Candidatus Chlorohelix allophototropha: one gene and its partner. The protein of the gene in region 2 interacts with the protein of the main gene of each other region in a pairwise test. Links are inferred from orthologs where the notes say so. Each region holds a gene or a part of one and is shown on either strand. Other genes may lie near its edges.

What was found.
Region 1: the proteins of OZ401_RS08670 (region 2) and rlmB interact in binary tests that used the Escherichia coli proteins (3 or more experiments, as listed by UniProt). The link is inferred for Candidatus Chlorohelix allophototropha from one-to-one orthologs.

Annotation. Positions count from the first base shown.
Region 1 is NZ_CP128399.1:1,559,411-1,562,608, forward strand. The notes cover bases 175-3,047. They hold rlmB (23S rRNA (guanosine(2251)-2'-O)-methyltransferase RlmB), read right to left. Parts: upstream 2,053-3,047; coding sequence 1,297-2,052; downstream 175-1,296. Other genes in these bases: OZ401_RS06555 (hypothetical protein), read left to right, coding at 175-1,026; OZ401_RS06560 (hypothetical protein), read right to left, coding at 1,076-1,300; cysS (cysteine--tRNA ligase), read right to left, coding at 2,056-3,047. Outside these bases: more of OZ401_RS06555, read left to right, coding at 1-174; more of cysS, read right to left, coding at 3,048-3,198. UniProt on the Escherichia coli protein: Specifically methylates the ribose of guanosine 2251 in 23S rRNA.
Region 2 is NZ_CP128399.1:1,958,309-1,961,614, forward strand. The notes cover bases 326-3,306. They hold OZ401_RS08670 (NAD(P)H-hydrate dehydratase), read right to left. Parts: upstream 2,633-3,306; coding sequence 1,019-2,632; downstream 326-1,018. Other genes in these bases: OZ401_RS08665 (CBS domain-containing protein), read right to left, coding at 513-995; acpS (holo-ACP synthase), read right to left, coding at 2,643-3,014; OZ401_RS08680 (UDP-glucose dehydrogenase family protein), read right to left, coding at 3,024-3,306. In the rest of the region: OZ401_RS08660 (DUF4256 domain-containing protein), read right to left, coding at 1-240. UniProt on the Escherichia coli protein: Bifunctional enzyme that catalyzes the epimerization of the S- and R-forms of NAD(P)HX and the dehydration of the S-form of NAD(P)HX at the expense of ADP, which is converted to AMP.

The DNA of each region.
Region 1 (3,198 bases), 400 kb from region 2 along the record:
GTAGAGAGCTTCTATTCCAGCTACGAACCTTATGATGAATCGCCCAACGGGCAACGCCTCGTGCAATATTTTGATAAAGCCCGTATGGAAATTACCCGTCCTGATTTTGACCAGAATAACCTCTACTATGTTACCAACGGGTTGCTGGTTAAGGAGATGGTGCAGGGGAATTTGCAATTAGGCGACCGCCGTTTCCAGGCGCGCTATCCAGCATACGATATTCCGGTGGCTGGCGACCCGATTAATAATAATGCCGCTACTTACGGCAGTTTTACCGATCTTGCCAGTACACAGGTGAATCGTCCTCAAGAACCACACGTGGGATTGCCGATTACGCAGACCATCAACCGCGTTGGCATAGTCGATAACAACCCGGCGTTAGGCGCGTTGACCACTTACGGTTATTACGAACCGGTGCTTGGTCACAATATCGCGAAGCCTTTCTGGGACTATTTTAATCAGAAGGGGCTAGTTTTTGAAGGGCAAAACCCGGCAGTGGGCTTAGTGCTGAACTGGGTTTATACGGCTGGCTATCCCATCACCGAACCGATGTGGACTGTTTCAACGGTCAACGGCGCTAAACGTGATGTATTGGTGCAGCTTTTCGAGCGCCGTGTACTGACATGGACTCCTTCCAACCCGGATGATTTCAAGGTGGAAATGGGCAACGTTGGTCGCCATTACTACACATGGCGCTACGACCCCAAGTACGATGTGCCAGTAACACCCGCCTCGCGTGCCACTATCAACCCGACCGCCGCTTTCCCGGGCGCAACCTTCGTGGTTAAGAGTGACAGCTTCATTCCGAATGAGGCAATCAAAGTTACGTTGGTAACACCCGATGGCAAAACTAACGCATCATTTGATACTTGGGGCGCTAATACCAAAGGTGAGTTGCTCTACGTTTTTACTACTACTGCTGGAGCTACAAAGGGAGTTTATACCCTTATCTTTGATGGACAGGTGAGCGGCAATCGTTCGATAGTGTACTTCAAGCTCATCGGCATACCCGGCGTAACCGAGTAGGCTGTTACAGAACTTCGCCCCTTTTCTGGTTCGCCGGGAAGGGGCTTTTTTATTGGCGCTTGATTCGCTCGACTAGCTTTAGCACAACATAGGTAATGGTAGCTAGATATAGCGCCAACACTCCTTCAATTAGCAGATGTAGCCAGAAATGAGAATCGGTGAGGTAGGGTGAATATTCTTCACCCGCGATATGGGAGAAGTGCCAAATGAGCGCGCCAGCCAACCCGGTCAGTCCGGCAAAAGCCAGTCGCGCCCTTGAAAGTTGCCGTTTCACTTCTGAGCGCGGCGTTGTCGCAAGATTTCGTAGAGCGCCACCGAACCGGCTACCGCCGCATTGAGCGATTCTACTCTGCCAAGCATCGGTAACTTGATAAAGAAATCGCACTTTTCGCGCACGAGGCGGCTCAAGCCCGCGCCTTCGCTGCCCACCACCAGCCCGATTTTGCCAGTATAATCGGCGCGGTCGTAATCTTGCGCGTCCGGTTCATGCTCCAATCCTGCCACCCACACGCCGGATTCTTTCAACTCGTCTAGCGCACGCGGCAAATTCACCACCTGACAAATATGGAGATGCTCAACCGCACCGCTGCTGGCGTTGCGAACCGCCGGAGTAATCCCGGCAGCGCGCCGTTCAGGGATAATAAGCGCGGTTACGTCCGTTGCTTCGGCGCAACGAATAAGCGTACCCAGATTTTGAGGGTCTTGTAGGTAATCCAATATCAGAAAAAGCGCGTTAGGATTATCGGCAGCTTGCGCCAACACCTCATCAAGATTAGCGTAGCGATAATCTGAGACTTCGGCGGCGATGCCCTGATGGTTGGCGTTGGCAGTGCGCTTGTCCAGTTCAGGGCGGGGTAGTTTCTGCAAAGGAATTTTGCGGGTGGTTGCTTCCTTGAGGGCGAAATCCAACGTTCCGCCCGTTTTGGCTTCCGCGCCGTCAGCAAGATAAAGACGCAAAACTTTAGTGCCGGCTTTGGTACTACGCAATGCTTCGGCGACCGCGTTTCGCCCGTAAATTAATTCCATCGGTTAGCTTTCAAACTTCCAGTTTGTACCGTCCGGGCGGTCTTCCACCTTTACCCCCAACGCCTTGAGTTTGTCGCGAATCTGGTCGGCAAGCTGATATTGTTTGGCAGCTTTCAGAGCGGTGCGGGTTTCCACCAGCAACGAAATGAAAGGAGCAGCTTCCAGCCCACGTTTGGGAGAAGTATCACGGTCTAGGCGCAAACCTAGCACATTGCCGAGTTCCAGCAGAAGGGCACGCGCTTGGTGGAGGCTTTGGGGACTCGCGCCTTGTTCACGTCCCCGATTGAGTTCACGAGTCAGGTCGTATAAGGCGGCAATCGCAATGGCGCTGTTGAAATCGCTGTCCATCGCTTCGGTAAAGTTCGCACGCGCCTGTTCGGCGGCAGCATATAGCGTGGCGGTAGTGGCGGGATTGCCTGCGGTATCGTCAGGTTCGCCCCATTTTTCCACCGGGCTAAAAACGGCTTTCAAGCGTTCCAATCCGCGTTGCGCTGCGACAAAGCTTTCCTCGCTGAAACTCAGCGGGTTACGATAGACCGAACCGAGAATAAAAGCGCGTAAGGTATCGGCATCATAGTTTTCGAGGATATCACCGACGGTTACAAAGTTGCCGAGTGATTTACTCATTTTGTCACTGCCCATTTGCAGCAAGCCGTTGTGCATCCAGTAGCGCACGAAAGGACGTTTTCCGGTAGCGGCTTCGCTCTGGGCGATTTCATTTTCATGGTGTGGGAAAATCAGGTCAGCGCCGCCCCCATGAATATCAATCTGTTCGCCTAGATGCTCAACTGCCATCGCGGTGCATTCGATGTGCCAACCGGGGCGCCCATCACCCCACGGGCTTTCCCAACTTGGTTCTCCCGGTTTGGCGGCTTTCCACAAGGCGAAATCCAGCGCGTTTTCTTTGGCTTCGTCCGGTGCAATGCGTGCGCCTACCTGTAACTCGTCAAGGCTCTGGTGTTTCAACTCGCCGTATTCTGGCTTGGCGTTGACTCGGTAATAGACATCTCCATTGCTGGCGGGATAAGCAAAGCCTTTTTCGATGAGGGTTTGAATTGTCGCAAGGATATTGCCTAACTCATTGGTGGCGCGAGGGTAAATGGTAGCACGTTTTACGTTGAGAGCGTCCATCCATTCCAGAAACTG
Region 2 (3,306 bases):
AAAGATGTATTCGCCCGTGTTTATATCATGACCAACAACATCCGGTTCACCACCGGTTCTTTCCATCTCGTTGAGTGACCAAAGTTTTTCAATATTAGCTTCCAGCTTTGCTTGTACTTTAGCCCATTCAAGACCTTTATGGCGGTTCATGTTTTTCTCAAAACGGGCTTTCAATACACTGAGTAGTTCTTCAAGTTGTTCTGGTGACAACTCCTTTTCATTGCTATTAATGTTGCTCATACTTTTATATTATTCCTGCCTATTCTCGGTTGTGTTAGCTTTCAATTTAGCCTAGAGTTATTATAACAAATAACAGGTAGTGTCAGAATGTAGAAAGCTTGGAAGCGTGCAGAGTTTTGATAGTATTTATGCTAAGTTGATTAAATTTTGCCATTAGGAGGATAGCTTTGCCCTATCCGGGGATTTAAAATGTGCAGAATCTAAATCTAATACTTAAAATAGCCGCAAGAAAGGCGCTTGCGGCTTTTCAAAAAATGTCAGCCCCTTTTGGTTTACTCTTTCGTACCAGATTCTTCTTCGAGCGCCATCAAACGGATTATATCAGAGCGACTTACAATACCGCTTAGCTCCCCCTTTGCGTTAACTACCGGCACTGGGTTTATATCTTTCTTCATCATCAAGGTGGCTAAGTCCTGCACTGTGGCAGTTTCATCAATAGTCAACACATGAGCGGTCATCAACTCGCTGGCGTTAGTTGCCAATACGCTGGTCAACTCTTTCTCGAATTCTTTTTTCTTGCCGAAATAAAAGACCGAGTCAAATAGGCTAAAGACATGCGGCGTGTCTATAATTGCGGTGCGAATGATTAAATCTTCTTCGGTAACAATACCGAGAATTTTACCGTTATCTACCACCGGAACACCGCTGATTTTGTACTTATTTAAGAGACTGGCTATATCGGGAACCTGTGTCTCTGGCGTAACAAAAATTACATCTTGGGTCATTATATCTTTAACTACAATCTGTCTTTGCATTTTCGCCCGCTTTCCCCTAAAACCTATTCAAGACTCTCGCCTTGTTTTATTGCTTCGACCGCGAGTGGAATAAGTGGTAATAAATCTCCCGCCAGTACCCCCATATCCCCTTTTTCGCGTTTCGCCAATTCTCCCGCCATAGCGTGAAGATAAACCCCACAACAAGCAATTTTAAAAGTGTCAAAATCTGCGAAACGGGCAGCCTGTACCAACAACCCACCGCAAATACCTGCCAGTACGTCGCCACTTCCTGCTGTAGCAAGTGCAGAATTAGCCGCAGGATTCACCGCAATACGCCCATCCGGTGCGGCGATCACGGTATAAGCGCCTTTTAATACAATCACCTGCCCGAATTTTTGCGCTGCCTTTTGTGCCGATTCTAACCTGTTTGCTTCTATTTCGCCAATCGTACTTTCGGTGAGTCTTGCTAATTCAGCCGGGTGGGGTGTAAGGATATTGCCTTTGCTCAGATTAACCCACCATTCCGACGTGCGTGCCAGATAGTTTAAACCGTCTGCATCAATCACCAAAGGAAGTTTCTTGATGGAATCAATTGCCAACAATTGCGCTAATAGATTGCTATTCTCTCCAAGACCCGGTCCGATTAAAGCGGCGCGATAATCCGCCAGTTTTTCTGCAAAACTACTGAGAGTTGCTTCGGTTAATTCAAGATAGGTGTTTTCGCTGCTACGGGCTGCCATAACCGCAATTACGTTGCGGGTGGCTGCCAGCGTTACAAGCCCTGCTCCAGCCCGCATTGACGCAACGGTGCTGAGATAAGGTGCGCCTAAAAATTCATCAGAGCCGCTGATCACCATCAAGCGCCCAAACGTACCCTTATGTCCGCTGGCAGGACGCGGTGGTAACCACCGTTTGATATTGTCTGCCAGTACAAAGGTTGGCAGGTCTGAGCTTTCAAAGTCGTCCACCAATTTGGGAGGCAATCCAATATCGCCGAGTGTAACCACCCCGGTATATTCAAGGGCTTCGTAGCTTATCAACCCCACTTTAGGCATGCCCAAAGTAACGGTCAAATCAGCTTTCAAAGCAATTCCCATGGCTTGCCCGGTATCGCTGTTTATACCGCTCGGCACATCAATTGCTACAACCGAGAGAGGGTATGGGTCAAAACTACGCGCTTCTTTTACCTCGTTTATCTGCCGAATGATATTGGCGAGTTTTCCGGTAACCTCGCGGGATAAGCCTGCCCCCAATAAGCCATCCACTACCAGATGTGTTTGTTCAAGATCGGCACAAAAATCCGCCCAATCGTTTTCATCATTGATAAATTGACCAGTCTGATTTTCAGCCTCAGTGTAAGTAAGTTTGTTGTTAAAGCCGTTTTTGGGGCGAGGGCGATTATAAAAGTAGATTCTAACCTGCAAATCGGGCAATTCTTGCTTGAGCAAATTAGACACAACCATAGCATCCCCGCCATTATTGCCCGCGCCGGCAAGAATCAGCACCATTGTATTTTCTTGGTAGTAATCGTCGCCATCACGATCAATTAACTCTGCTCGGTAAATTGCCTCGGTAACGCTAGAACCGGCATTGAGCATTAACTCCGATTCTGGTACTGCAAGTTGTGTCGCTCGAAGCTCAATCTCTTTCATCTGGGCAGATGTTACAAGTTTCATGTCTTCCCCTTTAGTTACCCATAGCAACCACAAAAGCAATAGCATCACCACGCGAATGAGAAATGCTAATACTCCACTCAGAAAGCCCCAATTTTTCGGCACGCTTGGCGGCTTCCCCGCTTAAATTAAGGTGCGGCTTGCCCTCCAAGTCGTTTACTACCTCAATCTGATGCCAGCTAACTCCCTGCCGCCATAACCCTGTGCCTAAAATCTTAGCAGTTGCCTCTTTGGCAGCAAAACGTGCTGCGAGTTGGGGAGCGCGTCCCCGACAATACTCACGTTCTCTTTCAGTGTATATTCTGTTCAGAAAACGTTCGCCCAGACGCGCTACCGCTTGCTCAATTCTTGCTATTTCAACCAAATCAACGCCACATTCGAGCATATTAACCTGCTAAAATGGGCGACCTACACCCCGATACTCGAAACCGAGTTTTTGAATTTCAAGCGGGTCGTAAAGATTACGCCCATCGAAAAGATAGTGTTGCTTCATCAACTTTTTAACCTTTTCAAAATCTACCTGCTTGAACTCGTTCCACTCAGTCAGAAGCAATACTGCATCAGCTTCTTGGACTACACTATAAGGATCATTGCAGAACTCAACCGCATGTGGTAGATAGCGTTCTGCTTGTTTCATTGCCACCGGGTCGTAGACACGCACCTCTGCGCCCTTACGA